DNA from 2 places in the Clostridium celatum genome. Region 2 is predicted to be linked to the other one. Evidence: a T-box and tRNA genes for the amino acid it is inferred to sense, from the RefSeq annotation. Region 2 holds a T-box; the other holds one or more tRNA genes.
What was found. The T-box of region 2 lies ahead of metG (methionine--tRNA ligase). A T-box ahead of a tRNA ligase gene usually reads a tRNA of that ligase, here a tRNA-Met.
Positions count from the first base shown of each region.

Region 1: it has a tRNA-Met gene. The T-box ahead of metG (methionine--tRNA ligase) is inferred to sense a tRNA for this amino acid. The anticodon was not compared.

Region 1 covers NZ_JAJKGM010000014.1:17,916-27,474, reverse strand. Annotated here, with positions in the region: gene LPC13_RS07855 (undecaprenyl-diphosphate phosphatase) at 1-380, opposite strand, end outside; gene LPC13_RS07850 (cysteine hydrolase family protein) at 602-1,141, shown strand; gene LPC13_RS07845 (glycerophosphodiester phosphodiesterase) at 1,293-2,012, shown strand; tRNA gene LPC13_RS07840 (tRNA-Met) at 2,094-2,169, opposite strand; gene nifJ (pyruvate:ferredoxin (flavodoxin) oxidoreductase) at 2,384-5,899, shown strand; gene LPC13_RS07830 (NUDIX hydrolase) at 5,920-6,486, opposite strand; gene LPC13_RS07825 (lactate utilization protein) at 6,632-7,270, shown strand; gene LPC13_RS17100 (3D domain-containing protein) at 7,562-8,401, opposite strand; gene LPC13_RS07815 (hypothetical protein) at 8,373-8,609, shown strand; gene LPC13_RS07810 (alanyl-tRNA editing protein) at 9,140-9,559, shown strand, end outside.
Region 2 covers NZ_JAJKGM010000009.1:73,084-82,642, reverse strand. Annotated here, with positions in the region: gene rnmV (ribonuclease M5) at 1-255, opposite strand, end outside; gene LPC13_RS06165 (G5 domain-containing protein) at 443-1,492, opposite strand; gene LPC13_RS06160 (TatD family hydrolase) at 1,735-2,520, opposite strand; gene metG (methionine--tRNA ligase) at 2,888-4,516, opposite strand; gene metG (methionine--tRNA ligase) at 4,749-6,692, opposite strand; T-box leader at 6,823-7,061, opposite strand; gene LPC13_RS06145 (FUSC family protein) at 7,183-7,680, shown strand; gene LPC13_RS06140 (Na+/H+ antiporter NhaC family protein) at 7,817-9,559, opposite strand, start outside.

The DNA.
Region 1 (9,559 bases), on a different contig from region 2:
CCAAATAAAATTAGCATTATTGCAACTGTTATAGGATTATAAAATAGTTCATTAAGTACATCATCAAATAAAAGTCCAACAACTGCTGCAGGAATACAAGCAACAATTATTTTAAACCACATTGAAATAGTATCTTTTTCTATTTTAACTCCATTATCAAAAGTAAATGGAAATATCTTCTTCCAGTATAGAACAATAACTGCAAAAATGGCACCAAGCTGTATAACAACTAAGAACATTTCCATAAATTGTGGTGAAACATTAAGTTTTAAGAATTCATCCACTAATATCATATGTCCAGTACTACTAATAGGAAGCCATTCTGTAATACCTTCCACAATACCAAGTATTATGGCTTTTATAATTTCTAAAAATTCCATTTAAATACCTCCAAATATATAATTATATAATTTACCACTTCACTATTATATATAAAATTCATAATTTATAAAAGGTAAAATAGTAAAATAGTACAAAATGTTAATAATATATGGTGTATAAAGATTCTAATAAAACAACATTAGATGTATATACATCAGTAACGTTAATGGTGAAAATGTGGTAATATAATATATATATTATAAAAATGGAGGATGGTTTTATGAATAAACTATTAGTAGTTGTAGATTATCAAAATGACTTTGTTAATGGAGTATTAGGATTTAAAAGAGCTGAAAGTTTAGAAGAGGGCATATATAATAAAGTTAAAGAATACTTAGAAAATAAAGATAATGTTTTATTTACTTATGATACACATAATGAACAATATTTAAACACAAGAGAAGGTAAAAACTTACCTGTAGCTCATTGTATAGAAGGAACTTATGGACATGAGTTATATGGAAAGCTTAAAAAGTTTGAAAATGAAGAGAATACGATTCATATAAATAAGTTTGCCTTTGGCATGTCACCAAAGCAAGTGATAGAACTAAGTGAAAAGATAGGAAAAGATATTGATTATATAGAAATAGTAGGAGTTGTAACAAATATGTGTGTTATAAGCAATGTTGTTACATTACAATCTCAATATATAAATGCTGAAATTGTAGTTAATGGAAAGCTTTGTGCAAGTTTTGATGACTCACTACATGAAAAAGCATTAGATGTAATAGAATTTCTGCAAGTTAGTGTAATTAGATAAACTATAAAATTTAAAGTATCTTTTTATTGAAATAAAATAAATGAAAATAAGATATAATATTATGTGTAAGGAAGCTTCAACGAAGGTTAATTTGATTATAGTAAAAGTTTAAAGTGAAACAACAAAATATGTTGAAGTAGGAGAGAGAAAAATGATAAAATTTGCCCATAGAGGAGCAAGCTCTGATTATCCGGAAAATACGCTATTATCATTTAAAGAAGCTATTAGATTAGGTGCTAATGGAATTGAATTAGATGTTCATAAAACAAAGGATAATAAAATAGTAGTAATTCATGATGAAGATATTGAAAGAACATTAATTGGAAAAGGATTAGTAAAAGATTTTACATTAAATGAATTAAAGAAATTTAGATGTAGAAAGATACTTTTTAGAAATAATGATAGTTGCTTAATTCCAACTTTAGAGGAAGTATTACAGTTATTTAGAGATAATAATGTTTTTTTAAATATAGAATTAAAAACAGATATTTTTGAATACGAAGGAATAGAAAATGATGTAATTAAGTTAATATATAAACATAATATGAAAGATAGAGTGTTATTATCTAGCTTTAATCATAAAACTGTAAAAAGATGTAAAAATATAGATAAGAGCATTAAAACAGCAATATTATATGAAAAGCAAATTGATAATATTATAAATTATGCAAATAGCTTAGATGTGGATGCAATAAATCCAAGTATAAGCTTAGTATCTAAAGAACTTATTGAAGAGGCTCATAAGAAAAATTTAAAAGTAAATGTATATACTGTAAATAGCCCAATTTATATGAGAAATTTGATTGAAGCAAATGTTGATGGAATTTTTACAGATTGCTTTCATTTATTAAAGGAAATACTAGAAAAGTAAGTTGTAGGACTTAAAATTGATTTAGGGTAAGGTTTAAAATTTTATATTTAAATAAAAAGGATGTCAAATGACATCCTTTTTTGGTTGCGGGGAAAGGATTTGAACCTATGACCTTTGGGTTATGAGCCCAACGAGCTACCGACTGCTCCACCCCGCGATATTAAAGATTTAAATTATTAACTATAGTATTAGTATACTACTATAAAAATATAGAGTCAATATATAAATTACAAAAAAAGGAAAAAAATATTAATACATTATATAAATACATATTTATATTTATTTTTTTAAATACTATTAAGGAGTAAAAATATTGATAATAGCTTATAAATATATGAAATCTAGAATGTTAAAGAAAGAGAGGTAAAGCTATGAGAAAAATGAAAACCATGGATGGAAATACTGCAGCTGCATATATTTCATATGCATATACAGAAGTAAGTTCAATCTATCCTATCACTCCATCATCTCCTATGGCAGAACATATAGATGAATGGGTAGCTCAAGGCAAAAAGAATATATTTAATCAAACAGTAAAAGTAGTGGAAATGCAATCGGAGGCAGGAGCAGCAGGTGCATTACATGGAATTCTTCAAAGTGGTGCATTAGGAACTACGTATACAGCATCACAAGGATTATTACTTATGATTCCCAATATGTATAAGATGGTTGGGGAAAGGTTACCAGCAGTTATTCATGTTGCAGCTAGAGCATTAGCAACTTCATCATTAAGTATTTTTGGAGATCATCAAGACGTTATGGCAGCAAGGGCTACAGGATGTGCAATGCTAGCAGAAGGTTCTGTTCAAGAAGTAATGGATTTATCACCAGTAGCACATTTAACAGCAATTAAAGCAAGAATGCCATTTGTAAACTTTTTTGATGGATTTAGGGTTTCTCATGAAATACAAAAGATAGAGGTATTAGAATATGATGAGTTAGCTAAACTTTTAGATTATGATGCAGTTGAAAATTTTAGAAAGAATGCATTAAATCCAAGTCATCCTGTTACTAGAGGTACAGCTCAAAATCCAGATGTATACTTCCAATTATGTGAATCTCTAAATAAATATTATGATGATATTCCAGCAATAGTAGAAGAATATATGAGCAAAATCACTGAGTTAACAGGTAGAGAATATCATTGCTTTGATTATTATGGTGATAATAATGCTGATAGAATTATAATTTCTATGGGTGCAGTAAGTGAAGTAATCGAAGAAACAATAGATTATTTAATGAGTAAAGGTGAAAAGGTAGGACTTATAAAGGTTAGACTTTATAGACCATTTAGTATAGAAAGATTATTAAATACTATACCAAAATCAGTTAAAAAAATAGCTGTTTTAGATAAAACAAAAGAACCTGGCTCAATTGGAGAACCTTTATACTTAGATGTATTAAGAGCAGTAAATGAAATGGAGAATCCACCAAAAGTAGTTGGAGGAAGATTTGGATTAGGTTCTAAAGATCCATATCCATCAGATATAGTTGCTGTTTATGAAAATCTAGCAAAGGATAAGCCAAAGAATAGATTTACTATTGGAATAATTGATGATGTAACTAATTTATCATTAGAACCAAATAAAGAAATAGATGTAGCAGTAGAAGGAACAACTGCATGTAAGTTCTGGGGTTTAGGTTCCGATGGTACAGTTGGTGCAAATAAGAATGCAATAAAAATAATTGGTGATCATACTAATATGTATGCTCAAGGATATTTTGCATATGATTCTAAAAAATCAGGAGGAATAACTGTATCTCATTTAAGATTTGGTAAAAATCCAATAAAATCACATTATGAAATTGATAAAGCAGATTTTGTTGCTTGTCATAATCAATCTTATGTATATTCATATAATGTACTTGAAGGATTAAGAAAAAATGGAGTATTTGTATTAAATACTATTTGGAATGAAGAAGAATTAAATGATAGATTACCAGCTAAAATGAAAAAATATATTGCTGAAAATAATATAAATTTTTATACAATAAATGCAGTTAAGATAGCTCAAGAGATAGGACTTGGCGGAAGAATAAATATGATAATGCAAGCTGCGTTCTTTAAGGTAGCAAATATAATTCCAGTTGATGAAGCTGTTAAATATTTAAAAGATGCAGTTGTAACATCTTATGGAAAAAAAGGTGAAAAAGTTGTAAACATGAATTTTGCAGCTATAGATAAAGGTTTAGAATCTTTAGTAAAAGTTAATATACCTAATGAATGGAAAAATGCTGAAGATGATAAATTAGATGAAAAAATGCAAGTACCAAAGTTTGTTGAAGAAGTATGTATACCAATCAATAGATTAGAAGGTAATAACTTACCAGTTTCAACATTTGTAAATAATAATCTTGAAGATGGTACATTTATGCATGGAACTACAGCATATGAAAAGAGAGGTATAGCTGTTAATGTACCTGAATGGATACCAGAAAATTGTATCCAATGTAATCAATGTTCATATGTATGTCCTCATGCATGTATAAGACCTTTCTTATCAACTGAAGAAGAGTTAAAAAATGCACCAGAAAGCTTTAAGAAATTAAAAGCCAATGGTGTTAAGAGTGAAACACCTTATTTTTATACAATTGGGGTAACTCCACTTGATTGTACAGGATGTTCAAATTGTGCAGAAGTTTGTCCAGCACCAGGAAAAGCATTAATAATGAAGCCATTTGACTCACAACATGATCAAATAGAAGCTTGGAATTTTGCTGTAGAAGATATTAAGAATAAGAAGAATCCTATGAATAAAAAGACTGTTAAAGGTAGTCAATTTGAGCAACCACTTTTAGAGTTCTCAGGGGCATGTGCAGGTTGTGGAGAAACTCCATATGCAAAACTAATTACTCAGTTATTTGGTGATAGAATGATGATTGCGAATGCAACAGGTTGTTCTTCAATTTGGGCATCATCAGGAGCTGCAACAGCATATACAAAAAATCAACAAGGTTATGGACCTGCATGGGCAAATTCATTATTTGAAGATAATGCAGAATATGGACTTGGAATGTTCTTAGGTGTTAAAACAATAAGAGAAAGAATTGCTTCAAATATAAAAAAGGCATTAGATGAAAATTTATGTAGTACTGCAAAAGAAGCAATGGAAGAATGGTTAAGTAATAAAGATATTGGAGAAGGATCAAGAGAAAGAGCAGAAAAATTAGAAGCTGCATTACAAGGATGTAGTGATGAAATAGCAAAAGAAATATTAAAAGATAAAGAATTCTTTATTAAGAGATCACAATGGATATTTGGTGGAGATGGTTGGGCATATGATATTGGATATGGTGGACTTGATCATGTACTAGCAAGTAATGAAGATGTAAATGTATTTGTATTTGATACAGAAATATATTCAAATACTGGAGGGCAAAGTTCAAAATCTACTCCAACAGCAGCTATTGCTAAATTTGCAGCTTCAGGAAAGAGAACTAAGAAAAAAGATTTAGGAATGATGGCTATGAGCTATGGTTATGTCTATGTAGCACAAGTATCTTTAGGAGCAGATAAGAATCAAACTATAAAAGCAATTGCTGAAGCGGAGGCTTATGATGGACCATCATTGATAATTGGATATGCACCATGTATTAGTCATGGTATTAAAAATGGTATGAGTAATACTCCTGACGAACAAAAGAAAGCTGTAGAGTGTGGATACTGGACACTTTATAGATATAATCCTACTCTTAAGGGTGAAAAGAATCCATTTACTTTAGATTCAAAAGAACCAAAGGCAAACTTTAAAGATTTCTTAATGGGTGAAGTTAGATATGCAGCATTAGCTAAAGTATTCCCAGAACTTGCAGAAGAATTATTTGCTAAGACTGAACAAGATGCTAAAGAAAGATATGAAAAATATAAGAAATTAGCAGAAAATTAATAAAGATAAAGAGCTGAGTTTTATAAATTCAGCTCTTTAATTTTTTTATTAAATTTGTCATATACAGATTTAACTATGTAAGGTTCATTGCAATGAATGTGAAGTTCATTAATTGGTAACCATTTAACCCCGCTAGTTTCTTCTTCATTTACAATAAGCAAATCATCCTCATCAGCTTCTAAAAGATAAGCAATAGATAAATGTAAATGTGATGAAACATATTGTCCTCTTTTTATATGACCATTAACAGTAAGAACATCTAAACCAAAGATATCATCTAATACAGGAGTTACATTTTTTAAACCAGTTTCTTCTTTTGCCTCTTTAATAGCTACATGAAGTAAATCACAATCACCATCAGCATGACCACCTGTCCAAGCCCAACTTTGATAAATATTATGATAAATCATTAAAACTTTTGTTCTATTTTTATTTACTATATAGCCGGAGCTAGTTATATGAGCAAGTGTATTTTCACGAGATAAAATGTTGTCATATTTGTCAATACAATTAACTATTAAAGCTTTGTCACTATGTTCTTGTTCATTATAAGGTATATATTCTTTTATTTTTTCAATCCAATTCATAATAAAAATCCTTTCGTTATGACATTTGTTAAAGAGTTGGTACAATATAGTGTATAGTCTAATAATATCATAATTAAATAAAGATTAGAAATGTATTATATATTTATGATACAATTATGGAAAAATAAGATTTTAAGGAGTAAAAATGGATAAAAATAAAAGATTAGTAAATGAACTTAAAATTAATAGAACAATTGAAGCTTTAAGAAAAAATAATATGGAAGGTTTCTTAGTTAATACAAGGGAAGAGCTTATTGACAAAATAGATGAATTAGTTAAAGAAGGTAGCAAGATAAGTTGTGGTGGATCTATGACGTTATTTGAGTATGGCATTATAGATCATTTAAGAAGTGAAAGATATGATTTTTTAGACAGATATAAGGTTGGTTTAAGTAAAGAGGAAATAAAAAACATATTTAGAGAGAGCTTCTTTTGTGATGCATATTTTACAAGCAGTAATGCTATAACAGAAGATGGAGAATTATATAATGTAGATGGAAATGGTAATAGAGTGGCTGCAATGCTGTATGGACCAGATAAGGTAATAGTAATTGCTGGTGTAAATAAAATTGTTAAAGATATTAATGAGGCTATTTCAAGAGTTAAAAACTGTGTTGCTCCAGCTAATGCTATGAGATTAAACAAAAAAACTCCATGTGTAAAGCTTGGAAAGTGTATAGATTGCAAAAGTGAAGATAGAATTTGTAGAGAATATACAGTTATAAAAAGACCTGTACCAAATAGAATTTATGTAATTTTTATAAATGAAGATTTAGGATACTAAAAAGTTAAATTATAAGAAGTACGTCTTTTATTTATATACTATTTTTTTATGTAGATTTAAATTTATTGTAGATAAGCATAAGATAGATAATGCTCTATTATATAGCGACCAACTAACTTTAGTAAAAACATTAACTATTATGATATTTTTCAAAGTTATTGAAAAATAGGTTATATAAAAAAATCATGATATTATCATAAGGAACATTTATAATCAGCTTTAAAATTCTTAGCAAAATTATATTAGTTTCTGAAGATAATATCATGAACTTTTAGAATCAAAATCTGGCTATTACCATTCGCCAGGGTATGCTAGTATATCAACGGTAACAGTTCTTCTACCCCATTGGACACACTCTTCATAAGTATTTAAGTAAACATCAATAATATTTCCTTTAATAGCTCCCCCTGTATCTGAAGCAATTGCAACACCATAACCTGAAACATAAACTTTAGATCCTAAAGGAATAATGGATTTATCTACGGCAATTGTACTTAATCCATTAGGATCTCTAACAACGGGTAACCCCATAGCAGTTATTCCACCACCTGTATAAGCTGTAGCTTCCATAGTAAAAGTCTTTTTAGATGTACCCATGTTTTCGCCTATTACAGGTTTATCTACTACAATAGTATTGAGTTCTTCAATCTTTAAATTGGCATTATAAATTGCATCATTAGCTTTAGAAATAACATTAGAGCTACTTAATTGAGGTAATAGTAGATTTAATGTATCTATTGCATTTTGAAGTTCTGAAGTAGAAGTAGATGAATTAATTATAGATAATGAATGAGAAATTAATTGATTTTCATTTTCTTCTATTATTGCAGCAACAGAATCTTTTTGACTATTTAACTCTTCTAATGCTTCTTCTTGAGATTTTTGAATCTCTGTAATTTTTTCTAAATCATTTTCTATAGATAGTTTAAGGTTTCTTAAATCTTGTTCTTTTGAATTAAGTCTTTCTATAGAATCATTTAGCTTGTCCTTTTTTTCGTTAATATCAGTCAAAATTTCTTTATCAACAGTAACTAATCTTGATATAGATTGAACTCTAGAAACAAAATCAGATAAGCTTGTTGAAGTTAGTATACTTAAGATAATGTTAGAAGACATATTACTTTTATACATTGATCTAACTCTGTTATCTAATACTTTTTGTCCAGATTCAATATCTAATTTGGTTTGTTCAAGTTCAGCTTCTGTTGAATCAATTTCATCATTTATAGTAGAAATTTCATTTTTATTTTCGTCTAGCTTAGCATTAAGTTGTTCTATTTCAATATTTAATGATGCAACTTCAGAATTTAACTCTATTATTTTACTGTTAAGTTCTTGATATTTAGCTTTATTTTCTTCGATTGTCGATTCTGGTGTATCAGCGTAAGCAATTATAGGATCTACGCTTGAAAGTAAAAGTGATATTATAACACCAGAAGATATTATTTTCTTAAACAGAAAAATGCACCTCCTAAAAATAATAATTGCATTTACATAGTATATACTATAAATATTGTTTGTATGTCAAATTTTTTGCCTATATATTACTTATAAGTGTTAAAAATACATATAAAATAGAGTGAAAAAAACAAATAATAGGAAAAAATTAGAATAATATAGATGTTAATAAACACAATTATAACACAACTTTTGAATATTTTGCAAATAATGGAAGGTGAGTGGATGAAAATATAAAAGTTGAATTATTATTATATGTAATATAAAATTTAGAATAAAATAGAAAACATCCTTTTATTTACTGGAAACTTATATAAATATATAAGTTTAATTTAATTGATTAAATATATAAATTAAAAATAAAAGGATTTAACGATGAAATGTCGTTATAAATGAGGAGGATTAATTATTATGGAAAAACTTTATTATGAAGATCAATATTTGAAAGAGTTTACAGCTGAAATAACTAATATAATACAAAAGGAAAATAATTTTCATATTGAATTAGATAGAAGTGCTTTTTTCCCAGGTGGAGGAGGACAACATTGTGATTTGGGATATATTGATAATCATAAGGTTATTGATGTATATGAAGAAAAGGGTGTTATTTACCATGTTACTGAGACAAAGCCAATAAAAATACATAGAGTAAAATGTAAAATTGATTGGGAGAGAAGATTAGATGGAATGCAACAACATCTAGGACAACACGTATTATCAGGGTGTTTTTTCACTATGTTTAATGCTAACACAGTTAGCGTACATGTGGGTAAGGAAGTTAGTACAGTTGATATTAAAGGATATTTAGATGAGGAAACTATAAGAAAAGCT
Region 2 (9,559 bases):
AATTCCGTCCTCTTGTGCAATATAAGCATGCTTTATTCCTGGTACTCTTTTTGCTATTATTTTTCTAATCTTCTCTCCTGCAAAGTCTGGATCAGTTAATACTATTACACCCTTCCTTTTTTGGGCTTCCTTAATTCTAGCAATTACTTTAGCATTTATTCCAAAACCACCAACAGCTATCATTTCTGCTTTAACAGCCTTTTTAACGGCAGCTACATCATCTTTTCCTTCAACTACTATAACCTCTTTTATCATGGCTTCTCTTCCTTTCCTATAGAGTCTATTATTAATTTATCCTTATATTTGTATTATGTCAAACCTTTAATTAGTTATAAGCTAATAGTTTATAGTTATTAATTACTAAATAAATTAAATTTTTTAACATTAATACTTATAGGTTAAGTAAAAGAGGTTGGCATAATTGCCAACCTCTTTTAGTAATTTACCATTCTCCTGGATATGCTAGAATATAAACTCCAACGTCATACTTTCTTCCCCATGTAGATGCCTCTTCATGAGAATTCAAATATACATCAATGATATTACCTACTATAGCCCCACCAGTATCAGCTGCTACTGCTTTACCATAATTCTCTACGTATACTAACGACCCTAACGGTATAACTCTTGGGTCAACAGCAATAGTGCTTATTCCTTCCGGATTATATACAGGAACAGTTCCTGTAGCGGTAAGACCTCCTCCAATATATGCAGTAGATTCACAATATATTAAATGCTTATATTCAATATTTCCATCTCTACTTGCAAAAACTCTTCTTGTCCCTTCTGCTATAATCTCATTAACAGGTTCTTTTACGACCTTTGATTTGATTATATTTCTCGCTACTTCTTTGCCATCTTTTTTAATAATCTTATAGGTAATTTCTTTTTCACCAGCTACTCCAGCTTGTCTCACTTCTTCGGTATTAATATCTAAATTATTATCTTCTTGTGTTATAGTTTCAAAATCAATTGCTTCAATAGCAACTTCATTTAAAATTTCAACATCAACAAATTGAATTTGAAGACCTTCCTCAATTTTTGTGTCTAAAGATGGAGTTATTTCATCTACTCCTTCTACAAATTCAATTCCCTTTTCTTTAAGTTCTTCTTTCTCTGCACTAATCATATCCTTAATGGTATCTTCAGCAGTTTCTATGATTATTACTTCATCAGCAACTACTAGTTCAACTTCTACAGCTCTTTTAATTGTAATAGTATCATTTGATGATATCTTATTATCTAAGGCTGGTTGTACTTTATCTTTAAGGGATAACTCTATATCCTTATCTAGAAGTACTTCTTTAACAGTCCCTTTATATGTTTTATGTGTTTCTTCATTTCCGTCTATACTTATAATTATGTTTTTTCTTCCGCATGTAAGTGCAATTATTACTACTACCGTTAACATAGTAACTACGCCTACCATCATTTTTGCCTTAGGACTATTAGAAAAATTGTTCAGTAAATATTTTTTCCATTTTTCTACCATCTACCTTTAACCTCCTCTGGCAAGAGCAACCATTGAATTATATAAATAATTCTTATTTTTGTCAAATTACCCACTCTTGCAATAATAAAACTGCTAAGTTAAATGCATCAAATGCATAATAAAAAATAATAAATAAAAATGAATAATAGCGGTTTTTACAGTTTTAGACCTAGTAGATGATGGTAACTAAAATTTTTAGAAATTGTTAGAAAATATTTACAATTTATACTAATTATTTTACTTTATTTTTCTTTATGTATCAACCTAAAGAAATTCTCATTTACGGCTATATTTACTTCTTTTGAACTAATTTTCTTTATTTCAGCTATTTTTTCTATTATATATCTAATATAGTCTGATTTATTCCTTTTTCCTCTATTTGGTGAAGGAGCCATATATGGACAGTCAGTTTCAACTAAAAGTTTTTCTAAAGGAATTCCTTCAATTACTTCACATATTTTTCTTGCATTTTTGAACGTAACAACACCTGTAATTCCTATATAATAACCTAATTTAACACATTCTCTTGCAAATTCCAGACTCCCTGAAAAACAATGTACTATACCTTTTACATTCGGAAATTCTTTCATAATTTCTAGTGTATCTGCATGAGCATCCCTATCATGAATAACTACAGGAAGACTTAATTCTTCTGCTAGCTTCATTTGTTCTCTAAAAACATGTTTTTGAATTTCTCTTTCTGGGTTTTCATCCCAATAATAATCTAACCCTATTTCTCCTATAGCTAAAATCTTTTTATTTTCTTTAACTAATTCACTTATTCTATTTTTTACACTTTCATCATAATCATTAGCATCACTTGGATGAATTCCAAGGGCTCCATAAATAAAGTCATAATCTATAGTTAACTTATTTGTAGTTTCTAAGCTTGCTTTTGAACAAGCACAGTTTAAAATACCTACTACCCCTTCTTCTCTTATTTGAGCTAATACTTCTTCTCTATCTTCACTAAAGGCTTCATCATCATAATGTGCATGTGTATCAAAGATTTCATATTTAAATTCCATATTTATTTCTCCATTTCTATAAATTAATCTTATTGTTTATTATACCAAATTAAACTAAAAAAACTCAGTCAATACTGAGTTTTTTATACTTATTATTGATTTTTTAAACATTTAATAATGATTCATACTTTCTTCAGATTTTTGACACCTAAATGACACAAAAAAGTTATAATATAATATTTGTAAAGTAGTTAAAGCATTATTATTTACCCCTAAAACCATCTTTTAATTGAAACTCTAAATCTCTGATTTAATAAGTTGAATATACCCATTCTACGTGAAGAGAAGGAGTTTCCTTTTAAAACTGGTCCTAGAGTTATTCGTCCCCCAAATGAAATAACTCTAGGTTTTTTTTGTTTAAAAACGCTTATATTTTCTTTTGTTTTAGTCTTTCAACTTCATCATTTACTTTTTTCTTATCGATCTTTTCAAATAATAGAGGGCATTCTTTTACTAATCCTTCTTTTTTCTCAGTAAAACTCCAAATTCCTTTTTCTAATCCTAAAGATATTTTTATTTTTTCACAGCTATTAGGCATAAATGGATATAATAAATTTGCCAAATTAATTATTATTTGTATACAATTATATATTACATCTTTACATTTACTTGGATCTTTGCTTAGTAAATCCCACACTTTATTATTATCAAAATATTTATTTCCTTTTTTGCATAAATCCATAATAGCACTTAAACTATCTTTAAAACGCCCTTCTTCTATATTATCTCCTAAATCAAAATATAAATTTAAAATTTCATTTTTAAATTTATCATCCATTTTTCCATTAGGTATTCTATTAGCATAATTCTTTCTTGCAAATACTATAACCTTATTCACAAAAGAAGAAAATTCCCCAGCTAAATCATTATTATGAACGTTAATATAATCTCTCCAAGTAAAATCAGTATCTTTATCCTCTGGCGAATTTAATGATAAATAATATCTAAAGCTATCTACATTGTAATTCTTACAAATATATTCTGCCCATAAAGCCCAATTCTTTACTGATGAAAATGGTTTACCTTCTAATTTTAAATGCTCACTTGATATTATTCTTAAGTTAGGATTTTTTATTCCAAGCCCAGCTAAAATTGCAGGGAATATTACTGTATGGAATGGTATATTATCTTTTCCATGAATAAAATAAATCCTTGAATCCTCTCCTTGCCAATATTCCCTATAGTCCTCTCCTCTTTCCTCTAAACACTTCATACTAGCTGTAAGATATCCCATAACAGCTTCAATCCACACAAATATCTTTTTATCTTCATATCCATCTAAAGGAACATCTACTCCCCAATTGAAATCCCTAGTTACAGCTCTATCTCTCAGACCTTCATCTAAATATCTTTTAAGGATTTTTTGAGCATTCTCTCTCCATCCTTGTTCTCTTATAAAAATTCTTTTAACATCATTTTCAAATTTAGATAATGTAAAAAATAAATGTTTAGTTTCTTTAAAAACAGGTATTGAGCCGCAATTTTTACATTTAATATCTATTAGTTCATTAACTTCAAATTCTTCATGGCAATTCTCACATCCATCACCAGTTGCTTCTTCATGACACTTCGGACACTTTCCAACAATATATCGATCAGATAAATATTCATTACACTCATTACAAAAAGTTTGCTCTACATTTTTTTCATATATATACCCTTTATTATATAGGTCTAATATAAATTCTTTTACTTTCTTATGATGAAATTCTGACTGAGTTTTTGCAAAAATATCAAAAGAAAACTCTAAAGAATCAAAACATTTTTTAAATTCCTCATGATATTTTTCAACTACTTCTGCTGGTGTAATTCCCTCTTCCTTTGCTTTCATAGTAACTGGCGTACCATGACAGTCAGTTCCAGAAAGAAAAACTACATCATCCCCCATCATTCTATGATATCTTGCTATAATATCCCCTGGTAATAAAACAGCAATTCTTCCTAAATGTAATGGTCCATTAGCATATGGCCATGCATTTCCTATAATAACATTCATTTTAAATAACCCCCTTCTACTACTTAAGAGTTAATAACTAAGAGTTAAGAGTTTAGGAAGAAAGTCAACTTACGCTTACTCTCTAAAATTAAATTTTTAGAACTCCCACAAGGAGTTTTATCCCTAACTCTTAACTCTTCACTTTTAACTCTTATATCTTTTTAAGTAAACACCTACTTGTTTACATTCCTAGGTATAAGTTTAGCTAAACAAATTAATATTTTGGCTTTACTTATCTTACTATGCTTCCTGTTGGTAATTCACCTGGATTAACTAAATTTAAAGTGCTATCATCATCAGTAGCAGCTGCTATTATCATTCCTTGTGATAATTCTCCTCTTAATGTAACAGGCTTTAAGTTAGCAACTAAAACAACATACTTACCAACTAATTCTTCTGGTTTATAGTGCATTGCTATTCCTGATATAACCTGTCTTTCTTCTCCATTTAAATCAACTTTTAACTTTAATAATTTCTTAGCTTTTTTAATTGGTTCACACTCTAATACTTTAACTACTCTTAAATCTATTTTTTCAAAATCTTCAATAGTTATCTCTTCTTTAATTGGTTGCATTTTATATTCTTCTTTTGGTTTATTAGCTTCTAATTGAGCTAATCTCATAGCTTCTAACTCTTCTAAAGTCTTAGCTACATCTATTCTTGGGAATAAAGCTTCACCTTTCTTAACTGCTGTTCCTGGAGTTGTTCCATCAAATCCAGATAATGAATCCCAAGTGTTTACCGTTATATTTAATTGAGCATTAATCTTTTCACTTGTGCTTGGTAAGAATGCTGATAATAATACAGATGCAAATCTTAAGCTTTCAGCTAAGTTATATAAAACTGTACCTAGTCTCTCTTTCTTTTCTTCATCCTTAGCTAATATCCACGGAGTTGTTTCATCTATATACTTATTAGCTCTTCCTATAAGTGCAAATATATCTTCTAATGCTTCTGGAATTCTTAAATTATCTATTGCCTTAGTTACCTTAACTGGAGTTTCTAATGCTAAAGATATTAATTCATTATCTATATCTTCTTTAGCTGTTGGTGCTGGGATTATACCATCAAAATATTTTTCTATCATTGCAACTGTTCTTGATAATAAGTTACCAAGGTCATTACAAAGATCTGAATTAATTTTCTTTATAAATATTTCATTATTGAATAATCCATCTGCTCCAAATGGAATTTCTCTTAATAAATAATATCTAACTGCGTCAACACCAAATTTATCAACTAAAACTACTGGATCAACAACATTTCCTTTTGATTTAGACATCTTTCCGCCATCAACAAGTAACCATCCATGACCAAATACTTGCTTTGGTAATTCTTCTCCTAAAGCCATTAGCATAATTGGCCAATAAATAGTATGGAATCTTAAAATATCTTTACCTATTAAGTGAACATCTGCAGGCCAATATTTTTTGTATAATTCATCATTATCACTACCATATCCTAAAGCAGATATATAGTTTGATAATGCATCTATCCAAACATAAACTACATGTCCTTCATCAAATGTTACAGGAACTCCCCAGTTAAAACTTGTTCTTGATACACATAAATCTTGTAATCCTGGTTTTAAGAAGTTATTAACCATTTCATTCTTTCTTGATTCTGGTTGAATGAATTCTGGATGTTCATCAATATATTTCATTAATCTATCAGCATATTTACTCATTCTGAAGAAGTATGCTTCTTCCTTTGATTTTTCAACTGGTCTACCACAATCTGGGCAATTTCCATTTACTAATTGAGTTTCAGTCCAGAAAGATTCACATGGAGTACAGTATAATCCTTCATATGAAGATTTATATATATCTCCTTGATCGTATAATTGCTTAAATATTTTTTGAACAGTCTTTTTATGATAATCATCAGTAGTTCTTATAAACTTATCATAGCTTATATCCATCATGCTCCATAAATCTTTTATTCCAGCAACTATTTCATCAACATGCTCTTTTGGCGTTATTCCTTTTTCTTCAGCTATTCTTTGAATCTTTTGCCCATGTTCATCTGTTCCTGTTAAAAACATTACATCATATCCATTTAATCTCTTAAATCTAGCTAAAGCATCAGCAGCTACTGTTGTATAAGTATTACCAATGTGTAATTTAGTAGATGGATAATAAATTGGTGTAGTTATATAATATGGTTTTTTTGTCATTTTTCTTCCTCCTCTTTTTTAGTTAACAATTAACCACTAAGAATTAATGATTTTGAGTTGAAACTTAAATACTAACTCAAAAACTTTAACTCTTAACTGAAAAAAGCCTCTATATAGGCTTTTATACCCATATAGAGGCGTTATATACGCGTTACCACTCTATTTTTATATTTATTTCACAATAAATATCTCTGTAGGTGACTATCATCACCCTGCAATATAACGGTTGCTCCCGTATTATCCTAACTTTTAAAGCTCAGATAATCAACTCCAAGACCATCTTCGTAAAGTTCCATAACGCTAGTTTTCACCATACCTAGCTCTCTTTTAGTTATATTCCTAAACTACTCTTCTCTTCTATGTATTTATCAATTTTATAATATTCTAAAATGTAAAAACTGTCAAATACTTTATTAATATTATTATTTCGCTTTATAGTTAAAATTTGTATCGAATTTTGTTATAATACGTAAAGAATAGGAGTGATATCGTGAATTCTTTTAAACTTCCCAAAATAGGACTTAGAACTATAAAATCAGGAATAGCAGTATTTTTATGTTTATTGCTTTTACCAGAAGAACCGTTTTTTTCATGTATGACTGCTGTAATTTGTTTACAAGATACAGTTTATAATTCTATTCATATGGGAATAAATCGTGGAGCTGGAACAATTTTAGGTGCTGCATTCGGTTTAATTTTTCTATTTATATTTAGATCATTAGAAGGTCATATTTCTAATGAATTAATAGCAAAACCAATAATTTACATTATCATTGCATTAGGTGTAATACTTATGATTTATTTATGTAATATTTTCAAAAGACCTGGTGCAATAAATATTACTTGTATAGCATTTTTAGGAGTAACTACAGCTCATGCTTATAGTGATCCTTTATTTTATGCTACAAATAGAATTATAGAAACTTTATTTGGAATAGTCATTTCAATATTAGTAAATAAACTTATAACACCCCCACCACATAAATAATTAGTAATTAATAAAAAACTAATTAGTATTTCTAACTGAAAAAGGTTGTGCTTTTGCACAACCTTTTTTTATAGCCCTTTTTATTTATTTTTCTTATTGCTTCAGCGTTATTCAACCTTTTAACGAATACTTAATTTTAATTTACATTAAGTACATTATCTTCTACAGGCGTAGCTTCCTCAACCTTTTTACCGAATATTTGCACCCCTACAAAAACTGCTAATATTGCTACTGGTAATACTATATATATTGGTAATCCAAATCCAGCTGGAATATATCCAAATAATATTGTAATTACTGCTACAAATAAAGAATACCAAATTTGAGTTTTAACATGCTCAATATGGTTGCATCCTGCACCCATTGATGAAAGTATTGTTGTATCTGATATTGGCGAGCAGTGATCTCCAAATATTGCTCCAGTTAATACCGCACTTGTACTAACAATTACAAATGACATTTCTGGATTTATTGAATATGCTAATGGCACTGCAAGTGGCATTAAAATCCCCATTGTTCCATATGCAGTTCCTGTTGCAAATGATATTACTGCACCTAATATAAATATTAAACTTGGTAGTAAAAAATATGGAATTGATCCTGATAATAAAGTTACTAAGTATTTAGCTGTACCTAATTCTTTTATAACTGAACTTAATGACCAAGCTAATATAAGAATTACTCCTGTAATTAATAATCCCTTCATACCATCAACCCAAACTTCAATAGCCTCACCAATTGTAAATATCTTTTTACAAACTGCCATTATTATAGCAACTATACTGGCAAGTAATGCTGATTGGAATAATGCCACTGATGCATCTGATGCGCTAAATGCCTGCTTTATAGCTTCAAAGGATGCTGGTGAATTAGTCATTAAATTAATAAGTTCAACATCTTCTCCACCCATTATTGCTGTATATCCACTATAGTAAAATGCTGCGATTGCCGCTACTATTAGAACTCCTATTGGAATTATTGCATTCCATATGCTTAATTGCACCCCTTCTTTAGGTTGCATTTCATCTTCTCCTTGAAGATTATCTACTGCAACTTCAGCTCCAATTTTTTGTCCATTTCTAGCTGCCATCTCGGCTTTTCTCATTGGTCCAAATTCTTTTAATAAAACTGCTGTTATAACTATAAATGCTAATATTAATATGTTATAAAATCTATATGGAATTGTTTGAAGAAATACTCCAAAAGCATCTGCTTGTACACCAATTCCTGTGAAAGCATCATTAATTAAACCAACTTCTAACCCTATCCAAGTAGAAATTATTGCAAGCCCTGCAATTGGAGCTGCTGTAGCATCTATAATAAATGCTAATCTTTCTCTAGAAATTTTCATTTTATCTGCAACTGGTCTCATTATTGGTCCAACAATTAACGCATTTGCATAATCATCAAAGAATACACATATTCCCATAAGCCAAGTAATTAATTGAGTACCTTTTGCTGTTTTAGCTCTTTTAGCTAAAGCTTCTGCTATAGCTTTTGCTCCTCCCATCTTAGCAACAAGATTTATAACACCACCAATTACTAAAACTTGAAGTATAATACCTGCATTCCAAGGATCAGCCAAAGAGTTTAATGCCCTATCTATAAAATCTAAAAATGATTGTATCAATGCACTAAAGACATTAAATCCTGTTAAATTTAATAAAAATCCTCCTGATAAGATACCTATAAACAACGAAACTACAACGTTTTTCGTTATAAATGCCAATACTATTGCAACTATTGGTGGTATTAATGTTAATAATCCAAACTTTTCTGAGTTCACCGTAGCTGAATCTATTTCAGCTGCAAATGCAAGTGTAGTTGATAAAACAAACACTAGCATGGTAAGTAGTAATACTCTGTAACTTCTTTTTTT